Regions from separate parts of the Streptomyces sp. NPDC127038 genome, predicted to be linked through region 3. Evidence: riboswitches for the same ligand, from Rfam matches in the RefSeq annotation. Region 3 holds a riboswitch; each other region holds the start of a gene.

Region 1 (4,879 bases), on a different contig from region 3:
CGCGGAGGCCTCATTATGCGGGGATTGCGTACGCTTCCGGTGGAGTTCACCCCGGTCAAATAGGCCGTGATCGGCCCATCGCCGACCCTTCGCCGCCACTGCTGAAGTGATCCTTCCGCATACCGGAAAGAGCGCTCCCACGGCTACCGGAACGTGACGGTCCATCAAATCTGTGATCTTCGCGTGATCTGTACTGCATCGACTTGTAACCAGCGATCGACTGCGGCTACGTTCACCCATCAACGCGGCGCCCACGCTTCCTGATTGACGGGAGCCGCGCTGCTCCCCGCTGTCACGCGAAAGGCTTCCGCATGCTCTCCGGGAACGGCCGTCACCGTCGCCCTCGTCAGGCCCCGGCACTCATCGTCGCCGCAGGGGTGACCGGATCTGCGATCGCCATCCCGCTGCTCGCCGCGGCGAGCGCGAGCGCGGCCGACGGCACCACCTGGGACCGTGTCGCCCAGTGCGAGAGCGGTGGGGCGTGGAGCTCCAACCAGGGCAACGGCTACTACGGCGGCCTCCAGCTCGACCAGGCCACCTGGGAGGCGCACGGCGGCCTGGACTATGCGCAGACCGCCGACCAGGCCAGCCGCTCGCAGCAGATAGCCGTCGCCGAGAAGGTGCTCGCCGACACGGGCCTCGCGGCCTGGCCGACCTGCGGGCCGCTCTCGGGGCTCAGCAAGGGCTCGGGCGAGGTCAGCGTCGACACGGGCGTGGCCGGCGACTCGGCGAGCAGTGACGCCGGTTCCTACGTCTCGTCCGGTCTGGCGACCGGGCCCAGCGCGTCCGCTTCGAGCGGTTCGTCCGCTTCGGGTGAATCCTCCACCCCGTCCACCGGCACCCCGTCGCCCAGCGCCTCGGCGAGTTCCGGCGCGACCGGTGCGAACACGGGCAAGAGTGACAAAACGGCCGATCCGTCCAAGTCGGGTCAGAAGGAAGCCTCTTCGGGTGCGTCCGACGACGCGACCACCGGCACCGGCCGGCACCGCGGCGGAGAGGCCTCGGAGAGCGCGACGGGCGAGGACGGCTCCGCCGGACGGCACGCGGCGACCGCCGGGAGCGACGCCGTCGACGACTCGTCCCCCGACGACTCCTACGCCGCAAAGGTCTTGGGCAGTCTCTGGAACTCTTCCGACAACCTCGGCTTCGAGAACGACCTGGGCAAGCTGACCGCCCCCGACCCGACGGCCGCCGACAGCGGTCCCGGCCTCGTCGTCCCTGGTCGGAGCATTGTCGTCGTCGCCGAAACGGCCCAGCAGTAGCGGGAGTTCGCGTCACGGTTCGCTGTGGAATGTCCCATTTGGCGCAAGTGAGAGATGGGTCTCAGAAGCCCTGATCGTCTTTGAATTTCCGGCGATCGACTGCTTACGGTCGTGACCGCTCGCCACAGCGGGCCCCGACGGTCGCAACGCCGAATCCTGCCAACGGCCGTACGGGAACAGTCGTCGCGTCATGCGCCGTGGGCAGGAGCGGGGGACCCAAGGTAAGTGCCGGGCCCGGGAGTCGAGAGACGTCCGGGAACGGCTTGGGGTGAAGCCGCGTGCCGGGAGTCCTGGAGACGGGACCGAAGGCGCGTGGCCGGGCAACTCATTCGGCCCGAACCCGACAGCTCACCTCGCAGGCGTCGGTGAGGGGATCTCTCCATGCTGTTCTCCAGCAAGGGCAAGCACCGTCGTCCGAACAAGGCCACCCGCGTCGCCGCTCTCGCCGGTGTCACCGGTGTCGCCATCGCCGCCCCGCTGATGGCGGCCGGCAACGCCTCCGCCGCCACCGCCTCCGAGTGGGACGCCGTCGCCCAGTGCGAGTCCGGCGGCAACTGGTCGATCAACACCGGCAACGGCTTCTACGGCGGCCTCCAGTTCTCGTCCTCCACCTGGGCCGCGTACGGCGGCACCGCGTACGCCTCGACCGCCGACCAGGCCTCCAAGGCGCAGCAGATCGCCGTCGGCGAGAAGGTCCTCGCCGCGCAGGGCAAGGGCGCCTGGCCGACCTGCGGCACCGGCCTGTCGAGCACCCCGTACGCCGGCGGCTCGGCCTCCTCCGCCCCGGCCGCCCCCTCCACGTCCTCCTCGTCGAGCGGCTCGCAGAGCGCCCCCGCCACCCGTACGACGGAGCAGCACGCCGCCCGTTCCGCGGAGCGCCCCGCCGTCCAGAAGACCGTCACCACGCCGACCGGCAAGAAGGTCAAGAAGGGTGACGGCGAGTACAAGGTCGTCAAGGGCGACACCCTGAGCTCGATCGCCGAGAAGAAGCACGTCAAGGGCGGCTGGCAGAAGCTGTTCAAGCTGAACAAGGACATCGTCGCCGACGCCGACTTCATCTACCCGGGCCAGCAGCTGCACCTCCACTGAGCGGTGCGGCGCACCGGCTGACCTGGCCTTCCTCGGCGGAGGGCGGCCCGGTCCCGGCACCGTGCCGCAGCGTCAGGCCGCACGACGGCCCCCTCGTGAGGCCTCCGCACCGGAGGCCGCCGAGGCCCCCCGTCCCCACGGGCTCCCCGCTCCGGCGCGTGTTCCCCCGCACGCACCGGAGCGGGGTTTTTTATTTCTTTTTTTGTTCCGTTCAGGAACAATATGTACGCTCAGTTCCGCTCAAGGGGTGGTCGATCGCTGGCCGATCCCCGTGAGCCGGTTAGGCTCATCCCGCGGGGCTGCCAAGCTCCGCGTACCCGCGTCACATCCCATAAGGAGATGCTCGTGCCGTCCATCGACGTCGTCGTAGCCCGGGAAATCCTGGACTCCCGAGGCAACCCCACGGTCGAGGTCGAGGTCGGCCTCGACGACGGCAGCACGGGTCGTGCCGCCGTTCCGTCCGGCGCCTCCACCGGAGCGTTCGAGGCCATCGAGCTCCGCGACGGTGACCCCAACCGCTACCAGGGCAAGGGTGTCGAGAAGGCCGTCCTCGCCGTCATCGAGCAGATCGGCCCGGAGCTCGTCGGCTACGACGCCACCGAGCAGCGCCTGATCGACCAGGCGATGTTCGACCTGGACGCCACCGACAACAAGGGCTCGCTCGGCGCCAACGCCATCCTCGGCGTCTCGCTCGCCGTCGCGCACGCCGCCTCCGAGGCGTCCGACCTGCCGCTGTTCCGCTACCTGGGCGGCCCGAACGCGCACCTGCTGCCCGTTCCGATGATGAACATCCTGAACGGCGGCTCGCACGCCGACTCCAACGTGGACATCCAGGAGTTCATGATCGCCCCGATCGGCGCGGAGTCCTTCTCCGAGGCCCTGCGCTGGGGCGCCGAGGTCTACCACACCCTCAAGAAGGTGCTGAAGACCAAGGGCCTGTCCACCGGCCTCGGCGACGAGGGCGGCTTCGCCCCGAACCTGGAGTCCAACCGCGCCGCCCTCGACCTCATCGTCGAGGCCATCAAGCAGGCCGGTTACGTCCCCGGCGAGCAGATCGCGCTCGCGCTCGACGTCGCCGCGTCCGAGTTCTACAAGGACGGCAAGTACGAGTTCGAGGGCAAGTCCCGCTCGGCCGCCGAGATGACCGAGTACTACGAGGAGCTCGTCTCCGCGTACCCGCTCGTCTCCATCGAGGACCCGCTGTACGAGGACGACTGGGCCGGCTGGAAGGTCATCACCGACAAGCTGGGCGACAAGGTCCAGATCGTCGGCGACGACCTCTTCGTCACCAACCCGGAGCGTCTGGCCCGCGGCATCGAGGAGGGCTCCGCCAACGCCCTGCTCGTCAAGGTCAACCAGATCGGTTCGCTGACCGAGACCCTGGACGCCGTCGAGCTGGCCCAGCGCAACGGCTTCAAGTGCATGATGTCCCACCGCTCCGGCGAGACCGAGGACGTCACCATCGCCGACCTCGCGGTCGCCGTGAACTGCGGCCAGATCAAGACCGGCGCCCCGGCCCGCTCGGACCGTGTCGCCAAGTACAACCAGCTGCTGCGCATCGAGGAGATCCTCGACGACGCCGCGGTGTACGCCGGCCGCTCGGCGTTCCCCCGCTTCAAGGGCTGAGCCCACCTCTCACGAGGGCCGACCCCGGCTCTCGCGAGGGCCGAGCCGCACGGCTCGGCAAGCGTCCTCCGTACGTCCCCGTACCCGGTCCCGTACCGTGTGCGGGGACGTACGCACGTGAGGGGCCCTGTGGCGGGCCGGCAGCGGGGAGGCGGGACTCATGGCCGTGAAGGACCGGGACCGGTTCTCCACCTCGACCAGGCTGAAGCTGCTCGGCGAGCAGACGGCGGCCCGGGTCTACCGCTCCCAGACCAAGCGGCAGGCGCGCCGCTCCCGGCTCACCGGCCGGGCCGCGCTCCTCGCCATGGTCCTGTGCACCCTGATCGTCGCCCTCGCCTACCCCATGCGGCAGTACGTCTCCCAGCGCGCCCAGATCGGCGAGCTGGAACGACAGCGGGAGCAGGCCAGGCAGCGGGTCGAGCAGCTGCGCGACCTCAAGGCGCGCTGGCAGGACGACGCGTACGCGAAGCAGCAGATCCGGCAGCGGCTGCACTATGTGATGCCCGGCGAGACCGGCTACGTCGTGATCGACCCGGGCGCCGCGAAGCAGGCCCGTGCCGAACGGGGCGCCGCCGACCGCCCTTGGTACACCAACGTCTGGGACGGCGTGGACAGATCCGACGCCGCCGACCGCTGACGACCCATGAACTGACCAGAAAGACACGTGACTCACGGCATGGAAACGCCACCGCCCACCACCCCGCGCACCGAGCCCACCGACGCCGACGTCGAGGCCTTCAAGCAGCAGCTCGGCCGCCCGCCGCGCGGACTGCGCGCGATCGTGCACCGCTGCCCCTGCGGCCAGCCGGACGTGGTGGAGACGGCGCCCCGCCTCCCCGACGGCACGCCGTTCCCGACCACGTACTACCTGACCTGCCCCCGGGCGGCGTCCGCGATCGGGA
Region 2 (4,879 bases), on a different contig from region 3:
CGCGCCGCTGGGGCCCGCCGCCGTGACGGGGATCGACCGGGAGTTCTGACCGCGCGCCGCCGCCGGGGGACGCCTCAGACCGGGCGTACGACGCTGTGGACGGCCGCATGTCCGGCGTACTGGACCGACTCCTCGGCGATCCGCGCTCCGGGGCTCGGCGCGTGGACCATCATGCCGTCGCCGACGTAGAGACCGACGTGGCTCACGTTGGCGTGGAAGAAGACCAGGTCACCGGGCTGGATGTCGCCGAGGGCGACCGCGGGGCCGGCCTGGGCCTGCTCCTGCACGGCGCGCGGGAGCATCACCCCGGCGCTCTTCCAGGCCGCCTGGGTGAGTCCCGAGGGGTCGTACGACCCGGGTCCGGACGCTCCCCACACGCACGGCATGCCGATCTGCGCGCGGGCGAAGGCGACGGCCTCCGCGGCCCTGCTGTCCTGTCCGACGACCGGAGGGGCGGCCGGAGCGACGAGGCTGTCGATGTCGAACCCCGGGCTCGTGCCTCCGGCGGCGGGAGCGGCGGGCCACGTCTGCTGCCGGCCGGCCGACCGCAGCGACTCACGCCAGGTGTCGTCGACCGGCGGCGCCGACGGCTCGTTCGCCGGGGGCATCGGGGCCGACCGGTAGGCGGCGGGCGTCGGCGCGGACGCGTAGGCGGGGGCCTGCGGCGCGGGCTCGCTCACCGGGGGCATCGGGGCCGGCTGATACGCGGCCGCGGGCTGGGCCGGTGCGTACGCGGGGGGCTGGGGTGCCGGCTCGCTCACCGGGGGCATGGGGGCGGCCCGGTAGGCGGGGGGCGCGGGTTCGTACGCGGGCGGCTGCGGCGCGGGTTCCCTCACCGGAGGCGCCGGAGGCGGCTGATATCCGCTGGGCCGGGACGGGGTCTCGTACGAGAGGGGCAGGAGCACCGATCTGACCTCGGAGACCGGGGGCGCCGGTTCGTACGAGAGAGGCAGCAGCACCGACTTGTACTCGTCTGCCGCGGGAGCGGGATCGTACACGCGGGGCACGGAGCCGGTGTCCTGCACGTGGGGCATCGAGCCCGTCTCGTACGCGCGAGGCATCGAGCCCGTGTCGTACGCGCGGGGAACGGAACCCGTGTCCTGCACACGGGGCATGGAACCGGTCTCGTACGCACGGGGCATCGAGCCCGTCTCGTACGCGCGAGGCATCGAACCCGTGTCGAAGGCCGTGGGCTGCGGTGCCGACGGGAACGACGGGGCCTGGGGCGCCTGCTGGAACGCGGGGGTCCGGGGCGCCTGTTCGTACGCGATGGGCTGCGGGGCGGGCTGGAACGCGGGGGCCTGGGGAATCGCCTGGTACGCGGCGGTCTGCGGGGCGGCCGGGAACCGGGGCTCGGCGGCCGGCCGGTACTCGATGGCCGGCGCCTGCGGCTGCTGCGGGACGGCCATGCCCTGCCGGGCCGTGTGCCGGGCCATCAGCTCCTGCGCCACGGCGAGCTTGCGCCGGGCGGTCTGCTTCCTGCCGTGCAGCGAGGCCTTCTGCGAGGCGGCGGCCGGGGCGGCCCCCGGCGGGAGCGCCGCACGGACCGCGGCCCCGGCTCCCGCCGGGGCGCCGGCGGCCATGGGCTCGGCGGCCGGGCCCGCGGTCAGCTCCAGGACGGGCCGGGCGGCCGGTTCCGAGGAGGGGCCCGCGGTCAGTTCGAGCACCGGGGCGGCCGTCAACTCGGCGACGGGCCGCATGATCTGCTCGAGCTCGTACACCGTGGGGAGATCCGAGGAAGAACCCCTGGAACCTCTCGCGCCCTCCTTCGGGCGGGCGGGCTCGGCGCCCCGGTCCGGCATCCGGTCGGCCGGAAGGATGGCCGGAGCCGAGGGTCCGAAGCGGGAACGCGCCCCGTCGAACCACTGCCGCATCAGGTCTTCCTGGGCGGGATCGGAGCCGCCGCCCTGACCGCCGCGCCGGCCCGGCCTGCGGGTGGAGTTCGCCGAAGCGCGGGTCCCGTTGAAGTTGCCGGTGGCCAACTCCGCCTGGTCGTAGAGGGACGAGAGCCTGCGGGCGACTTCTTCGCCACTGGGCGGGGTGCGTTCCGGCGCCATGGAGTGGTGCTCCTTCCGTCGTCCGCCTACCGGGTTAGCTGTCGGGTTCGGGCGGACGATTCCGGAAGGTATGCCCTACGACCCCTGCCCCGAAAGGCAGTTGGCCGATTCACCCCAAGTTCGGTGGGTCCCCGGCTCCCGCTGCCACGAGGACAGGCAGGACTCGGCGGAGGCCGCGCCGCCCGGCGGGCTTCGCCGGAGGGAGTCGGACGGCCTGGTCGCCAACTTAGCCATGTTGTGCACCCGATGTGAAGATCCACGTCCCAGATGTCCGATACATTTTCGTGACCTTCATCGCACCATCCCGCAGCGCGACGGCGAGGACACACGCCGTGCCCGAAAGGGCGGCTGAGCACGGCTTGTCGGGACGATCGGACCCGACTCCCGTCCGACGGGGCGGACTCCACGGGACCCGGTCGCCCGGTCGAGCGCCCGGGTGCCTCGATCCTGTCGAAAGTGTGCACAGAACTGGCGTTCCCGGGCGCGCCGTTCGACATCGCGGGCTTCCGTCGGTCACACCTCGACCGGTTTGCGACCGAACCGGCCGGAGGACCGCTCGGAACACATGGCGCCCGTACCGTCGGAGCACGTCGGACCACTAGAGCGAGTCGAGGATCCCCACGTGCACGATGCGCCGATCTACGCCCAACTGATCTCCGAACGCGGCGACATACCGACCCTCGTACGGAGCGAGGCCCGTCGGCTGCAACGCGACTTCGAGTGGATCCTCAACTGGGACCCGTCGACGGGCGCTCCCCTCCCCTCGTCCGCCGCGCGGCCGTCGTCCGGCTCCCGCCGCTCCCTCTCCCCCACGCCCCATCCCGACGACCGGCTCGACGCGCCCGGCGGCTAGGACGCGCGGGGCGTCGACGGACAGTGCGTGCGTGGCGTCGACGGGCAGTACGTGTGGGCGTCGACGGGCACACCGGAACGGCCGGACGGCCCCTAGAGGACGTCGGGTTCCGCGCCGGGCCGCTGGGCGGGCAGCGGGTCGAGCCCGTCGGCGATCCGGGCGACCAGGCCCGCGACCGTCGTGCCCGTGGCGTGGTGCCAGGTCCGTGCCCGGCGGATCATCGCGTGGTCACCGCCCGCGACCCGCACGGCGCTCGCGGCGGAGCCCGCCTCCACGGCCCGGCGGACGAGGGCGAAGGACTCCGCCGGGTCGGTGATCCGGTCCCGGTCTCCGTGCAGCACGATGACCCTCTTGTCCCGGAGGTGCGCCACCGGCTCGCCCTCCGGGCACCAGGGCGCCAGCGCCACCACGGCCCGTACCTGTGGCACGGCGGCGGCCCGCAGGGCGGCGCGCCCGCCCATCGAATGGCCGACGAGCACCACCGGCACCTCCCCCACGAGCGCGGAGAGTTCATCCAGGGCCCGCAGGACGTCGGCGACGGGATCGGCGTCCGCGCCGTTCCAGCCCCGGTGGCGGTAGCGCACCTGCCCGACGAAGGTCCCCTCGTCCGGCAGGGCCCGCGTCACACGACGCAGGAACGGGCGCATCCGCGCGCGGGCGACGTTCCACGGCCGCGGCGGGGCCTTGCTGTCGGCGGCACCGCCGTGCAGGACGAGGACGGCGGCCCGCGCCGGACCGGAGCCCGCGGGGACCGTGTGCCACGGCATCAGCGCAGCGGGAGCGTCCGCCGCTCCGGGCCGGACCACATCTTCGGCGGACCTCCGCACAGGGTCTCGCATGACACCTCTCCACCGCACGGCGCTCTCCACGCCCCGCATTCGATCGTGAGGAGGGATCGTCTCACCGGCCGGCGGCTCGACCGCGACCGGGCGGGTCGTTCGGGGCAGCGGCGGCAGCTCTCAGTCCCCGTTCTCGGACCGGGCACGGTTACCGTTGCGCCACTCCTGGTAGAACCGCCAGAGGCGGGTGGCCTGCGGACAGCGCCCCGACTCCCGTTGGCACGTACGGCAGTTGCCCACGTGACTGACGTAGGCGGCCTCGGGGGCGTCCCGCCCCGGCTGCGGATTCGACATGACCCTCGGCACCAGTCGGTGCGACGCGCACGAGCGCTGCGCCGCTTCTGATGCCGTGCTTCTGCGCCGAGGGCCCCGGCGGATGCACCGGGCGAGAACCGATTTCCGGCCCGTGCCCGGGCGGCTCGTCAGTCGAGGAGGTCCGCCTCGTACTCCGCGGCCACCGGGAACGGCCTGTCGGCCGGGGGCCTGCGGACCATCAGACGGGCCACCTCGAAGTCCATCTCGGTGGCCCCGGGAGGGGGTGGCGGGTGATAACGCCCGGCGCACACGGACAGGTTGACGATGAGATAGGCGTGCCACGACCGGCCCACTCCGCGCCGGTCGTCGAAGGCCTGGATCCCGTCGACCCACCACACCACCCGGTGGGCGCCGAACTCGACCGTGATGTCGACCCAGCCACCGGGGCGAATGGCAGGATTGCGGTAGTAACGGTGGGTGTTGCGTACGTGGTTGGAGAGTTCCAGCAGGTCCGGGTTGTCCGGGTGGTACTCGAAGACGTCGATCTCCTGGCCGCCGTCCCGCCAGGTCCAGACGGCAGGCCAGGCCCCGGTCACCGTCGGCAGCTTGACCCGCGTCTCCAGCACGTCCCCGGTGCGGACCATGAAGCCGTCCGCGCTGCCCTCGGTGGTCAGCAGGCCCGCGTCCCAGTCGCCGTCCGGTCTGCGGGTGGCCCGGAAGCGGCCCGTGCGGCAGTAGGCGGGATCGGTGACGAGGTGGTCGAGTTTCCCGTCGTCCGGATTGACCGGACCGCCGTCGGGATAGGCCCAGGAATGGCCCGCGACCCATTGCCGAGGCGAGGCGAAATCCGCGGTGAAGACGACATCGGACACGCG
Region 3 (4,879 bases):
CCCAGCAGGGCAGGGAGCTGCTCGACCGTGCGGGCGGAGGCGATCGGCGCGGCGACCGTCGGCTGCGCGGCGAGCCAGGCGAGGGCGACCGTCGGGACGGCGGCGCCGTGGGACGCGGCGATCTCGTCGAGGGCGGCGAGGACCTTGGGTCCGCGTTCGGTGCCGAGGTGCTTGGCGGCGCCGGCCGCCCGCGCCGAGTCGACGTCCGTGCCGGGGCGGTACTTGCCGGTGAGGAACCCGGAGGCGAGCGCGAAGTAGGGGACGGCCGCCAGACCCGCCTGGGAGGCGACGTCCAGCAGGGCGCCCTCGTAGGTGTCGCGCGAGACGAGGTTGTAGTGCGGCTGGAGCGCGACGTAGCGGGCGAGGCCCTCGCGGTCGGAGAACTCCAGGGACTCCCGCAGCCGCTCCGGCGAGATGTTGGAGGCGGCGATGTGCCGCACCTTCCCGGCCCTCACCAGCTCGTCGAGGGCGCCGATGATCTCTTCGACCGGAACCTCGGTCTTGTCGAAGTGGGTGTAGTAGAGGTCGATGTGGTCGGTGCCCAGGCGGCGCAGCGACGCGTCGGCCGCGGCCTTGATGTTGGCGCCGGACAGCCCCGGGTAGGCGGGGTGCTGGCTGACCTTGGTGGCGACGACGACGTCCTCGCGGTTGCCGCGGGTCTTCAGCCACTTGCCGATGATGGTCTCGGACTCGCCGCCCTCGTTGCCCTCGATCCACGCCGAGTAGGAGTCGGCCGTGTCGAGGAAGTTGCCGCCGGCGGCCGCGTAGGCGTCGAGGACGGCGAAGGAGCTGGTCTCGTCGGCCGTCCAGCCGAATACGTTGCCGCCGAGGGAGAGCGGGAACACCTCGAGGTCGGACGCACCGAGCTTGCGAAGGGAAGTCATGTACGGCCTCAACACCCGCACCGGATGGATGTATTCCACAAGCACCCGTGGAGGGCGGGGGCGGCGGAGGGTGTCCGTGCCTGCCCGACCGGGAGTCCTGACGCAGGGGGGGTGGCGTCAGGACTGCCGGGGATCGGGGATCAGGGGTTGAGGCCCTTGCTGTGGAGCCACGCCATCGGGTCGATGGCGGTGGGGTCGCCGTTCGGGTGCACTTCGAGGTGCAGGTGCGGCCCGGTGACGTTGCCCGTCGCGCCCACGCGTCCGATGACATCGCCGGTGGCGACCTTCTGGCCCACGCTGACGCTGATGGAGGACTGGTGGCAGAACCACAGCTCCGTACCGTCGTCGAGGGTGAGGATCGTGCGGTAGCCGTACGAGCCGGCCCAGCCGGCCTGGGTGACGGTGGCGCTGTGGATCGCCTTGATGAGCGTGCCGGTGGGCGCCGCGAAGTCGAGTCCGGTGTGGTAGCCGGAGGACCAGAGCGCGCCGGCCTCGCCGAAGCGCGAGGTCAGGGTGTACGAGGAGGTCGGCAGCGTGTAGCTCTTGGCGAGTTCGGCGAGGCGCTCCTTCTCGGCCTTGGCCTTGGCCGCGTCCAGCGCCTTCTGCTCCGCCTCCTTCTGCTGCTTGGTGGCGGTCTCCACGGCCTTCTTCGCGGCGGCGCTCTGGGCGGCCTGCTGCGAGGCGGTGTCGGCGCGGTTCTGCTGGGACTTGGCCTGCTGCATGATGCGGTCGCGCAGCGCCTCACCGGCGTCGGTGACACCGTGGGCGGTCTCGGAGCTGGTCAGACCGGCGGTGGTGAGCGGGGTCGAGGAACCCTTGGCGGTGCTGGATCCGCCGTCCGACAGCAGGGCCTTGGCCGACGCGGTGACCGACGACAGGTCGGGCAGCGAGATCGAGACGGGCGCCTTGCCCGGAGCGGCGCTGGCGATGCCGCCGCCGCCGACCGCGGCGATGACGCCGACACCGAGAACCGTGGAACTGCGGGCGAGTCCTCCGCCGCGCTGCTTGCCCGTGCGGTGCCGGCCACGGACGGGAGCGAGAGAATCCGCGGTGGGATTCCACTCCTCCCAGGATTCCTCGTCCTTGTCATAGCCGAAGGTGTGCGTTTCGTTCGGCGCGAACGGGGATGGCTGAGCGGGCCGGTTGGACGCCACGTGGGCGCACTCCTTTCCTTCCATGCCGCCTACCGGGTTAGCTGACGGGTTCGGAGCAGGAAGGTCTCCTACGGGCGACTGCCACCGTGCGACCACGGCGGGTTACGCTCGATTCACCCCACGATGTGGGTCCCCGGTTCCCTTGCGGGATTCGGCGCGTGCGCACGGAGCCACCTCTTGTGACGGCTGTTACGGCCGCGCTGCGTTATCGAACGTTAATAGACCCGGCCACCGAATTCCAAGATGTTCCGAGTGATCGTTAACGGCTTTTGGTCTGGACTTTGGGGTCATGAGCGTTGAAAAACGGGCGAGTTGGCCGCGCGCCGCCGGTACGTGTCACGGGCGCCGCCGTGAAAGCGGGTCGCGGAGGCCCTCAGGAGTGCCCCCGCAGGGGCGCCGGACGGCGAGCAGTGCCATGTCGTCCGTCAGCGCGCCGCCCGTGTGCCGTCGAACGGCCTCGGACAGGGCGGTCAGCAGCCCGTCGGGGCAAGGGAAATCCCGTCCGGCCGACCAGGCCTCCGGATCGAAGAACCGCCCGCGCGGATCGCGGGCCTCGGAGAGTCCGTCGGTGTGCAGGAGCAGCGTCGCCCCGCGCGGGAAGGGTGCCTGGACGGCCGGGGCGTACGGGTCGCCCAGTTCGCTCATTCCGAGGGGCAGCGCGAAGGTCCCGGCGGAGAGGACGGCGAGCGTGCCGTCGGGGCACAGCAGCAGGGGTGGCGGATGGCCCCGGTTGACGACGCGTACGACGCCCTCGCCGTGCGGGATCTCGGCCAGGACCGCGGTGGTGAACTCCTCGGCGGCCTCGGCGTCGTCGTGCCGGGTGCCCGCGCGCGTCAGCGCCCGCTCCAGGCGTCCGGCGACGCCCTGAAGGGTCGCCTCCTGCTCGGCCGCCTCCCGGAACGCCCCGACCACCGTCGCGACGGCGGCCACGGCGGTCATCCCCTTCCCGCGTACGTCCCCGACGACCACGCGTACGCCGTACGGGGAGTCCTGTACGGCGTACAGGTCGCCGCCGATGAACGCGTCCTCCTGCGCCGCCTCGTAGCGGGCCGCGACCTCCAGGCCGGCGATCCGGTCCTCGGGTTCGGGCAGCACGGCGCGCTGGGCGTACTCGGCGATCTCCCGGACCGAGGCGAGCCGTTCGTCGCCGCGCCGGACCACGACGTTGACGAGGACGGCGAGGACCGCGGCCGTCGTCACGGTGACCACCTCGGTGACGGCGTCGGCGTGCAGGACGATGCCGAGCACGAAGTGGACCGCGAGCACCGCGCCGACGGCGAGGGCGCCGGCGAGAACGGTGCCGAGCAGGGAGTAGAAGGGTGCGGCGACCAGGGGCGCGGCCGTGAAGAACGGGGCCGCGGTGAAGGCGGCCGGGGTGAGGCAGTCGTAGACGATCCCGGCGGCGACGAGCAGCACGGGCAGGGCCCGGACGAGGGTGCGGGCGGGTCCGAGCCCGCGCGGGCGGTCTCCCGCGGGTCCGGGCGGCGGGGTGGTCCCCGGCCGCCGGGCGGGGGGCGGGGGCCGGCCGGCCCGGTCGTCGAGTTCTCCGGTCCGCCGCTCACCTCCTGGCTGCCCCACCCGTCCAGAAGAACCGGTGCGGTGGCGGCGGGCGACCGGTGTGGCCCGACCGGGGGAGAACGGTGTCCGCCGGAAAGCCGGACTCCGCCGGGGAACGGGGGACACCGGGGCCCCTCGGGAAAACGCCGAGGAACGGCCGAGGGGGAACATGCCGAAGGGCCGGAACTCGTGAATCCGAGTTCCGGCCCTCTGGTGTTCAGTAGCGGGGACAGGATTTGAACCTGCGACCTCTGGGTTATGAGCCCAGCGAGCTACCGAGCTGCTCCACCCCGCGTCGGTAAACCCAAGTGTACGCCATCTGCGGGACCGCGAATCACACCCGCTCAGGCCCGCCCCTCCGGCACCACCGAACCCGGCGCCGGGCCCGCCCCAAGTGCCCCGGTGCCGGTCGGACAGCCCTAGCGGGCGAGAAGGTGCCGGTTGGGGGCCTGGGCGCGGTCCGCGTACTCGGGGAGGACGACGACCTCGGCGCCCGCGGCGGCGAGGAGCCCGTTCCCGTCGGCGTCCGTGACGAAGGTGTCGGGCTCACGCCAGGCGGTGACGACCCGCCGCACCCCGGAGTCGAGGATGAGCCGGGCGCACGGCACGGGCCGGGAGGCGCGGTGGGCGCACGGTTCCAGGCTGCTGTAGACGGTGGCGGCGGCCAGCCGGGGATCGGACGGGTCGAGCTTGGCGAGGGCGGCCTCCTCGGCGTGCACGACGGGGTCGCCGTCCTCGCGGGAGTGGCCCCGGGCCAGCTCGGTGCCGTCGGCCGCGACCACCACCGCGCCCACGCTGAACGCGGTCCTCGACGGCGGGCACAGCTCCGCGAGCTCGCAGGCGAGCTCCAGCCAGCGCCGGTCCGCGGCGGAGGCGAGCGGGCCGGTGCCGGGCGCGGTGGGCACGTAGCGGATGAGCACGACGTCCCCGACGGGCCGGGTCTCCGCGAGCCGCATCCGGCCCAGGGGGTACGCGCCGGGCCCGAACAGCCGTGGAGCGTCCGGCTGTCCGACGAAGAGGGGGGCCACCGCGAGCTGGAGTTCGTCGGCGAGCTGCTCGCGCACGAGCTGGGTGTGGACCTTGCCGCCGCCCTCGACCATGAGGCGGCGCACACCCCGTACGTCGTGGAGGTGTTCCAGCAGTACGCGCCAGTCGAGCCCGGGGCCGGTCGGCACGACGTCGACGCCGACGAGACCGTGCAGCAGGGCGGACGCCCGTACGGCTCCCTCGTCCGTCGTGTAGACGACCTTCTCCCCGCCCGTGTGCCAGAACTGCGCCTTGGGG

What was found. A riboswitch is a leader RNA that binds a small molecule or an ion and turns the genes downstream of it on or off. The one in region 3 is predicted to bind cyclic di-AMP.
Region 1: it holds a riboswitch for cyclic di-AMP, as region 3 does, so the genes downstream of both, ACFWI4_RS25700 (transglycosylase family protein) here and ACFWI4_RS31630 (M23 family metallopeptidase) in region 3, are expected to answer to the same signal.
Region 2: it holds a riboswitch for cyclic di-AMP, as region 3 does, so the genes downstream of both, ACFWI4_RS30345 (NlpC/P60 family protein) here and ACFWI4_RS31630 (M23 family metallopeptidase) in region 3, are expected to answer to the same signal.

What each region holds. Positions count from the first base shown of each region.
Region 1 covers NZ_JBHXDQ010000041.1:39,948-44,826, reverse strand. The annotation lists gene ACFWI4_RS25710 (cytochrome P450) at 1-63, shown strand, start outside; gene ACFWI4_RS25705 (transglycosylase family protein) at 378-1,262, shown strand; cyclic di-AMP (ydaO/yuaA leader) riboswitch at 1,400-1,639, shown strand; gene ACFWI4_RS25700 (transglycosylase family protein) at 1,644-2,351, shown strand; gene eno (phosphopyruvate hydratase) at 2,691-3,977, shown strand; gene ACFWI4_RS25690 (septum formation initiator family protein) at 4,138-4,614, shown strand; gene ACFWI4_RS25685 (DUF501 domain-containing protein) at 4,654-4,879, shown strand, end outside.
Region 2 covers NZ_JBHXDQ010000055.1:28,510-33,388, forward strand. The annotation lists gene ACFWI4_RS30340 (hypothetical protein) at 1-49, shown strand, start outside; gene ACFWI4_RS30345 (NlpC/P60 family protein) at 75-2,057, opposite strand; cyclic di-AMP (ydaO/yuaA leader) riboswitch at 2,065-2,236, opposite strand; gene ACFWI4_RS30350 (hypothetical protein) at 2,680-2,910, shown strand; gene ACFWI4_RS30355 (alpha/beta fold hydrolase) at 3,003-3,749, opposite strand; gene ACFWI4_RS30360 (beta-glucanase) at 4,172-4,876, opposite strand.
Region 3 covers NZ_JBHXDQ010000059.1:45,892-50,770, reverse strand. The annotation lists gene ACFWI4_RS31635 (aldo/keto reductase) at 1-884, opposite strand, end outside; gene ACFWI4_RS31630 (M23 family metallopeptidase) at 1,025-2,038, opposite strand; cyclic di-AMP (ydaO/yuaA leader) riboswitch at 2,050-2,205, opposite strand; gene ACFWI4_RS31625 (PP2C family protein-serine/threonine phosphatase) at 2,375-3,616, opposite strand; tRNA gene ACFWI4_RS31620 (tRNA-Met) at 3,817-3,890, opposite strand; gene ACFWI4_RS31615 (dihydrofolate reductase family protein) at 4,015-4,879, opposite strand, start outside.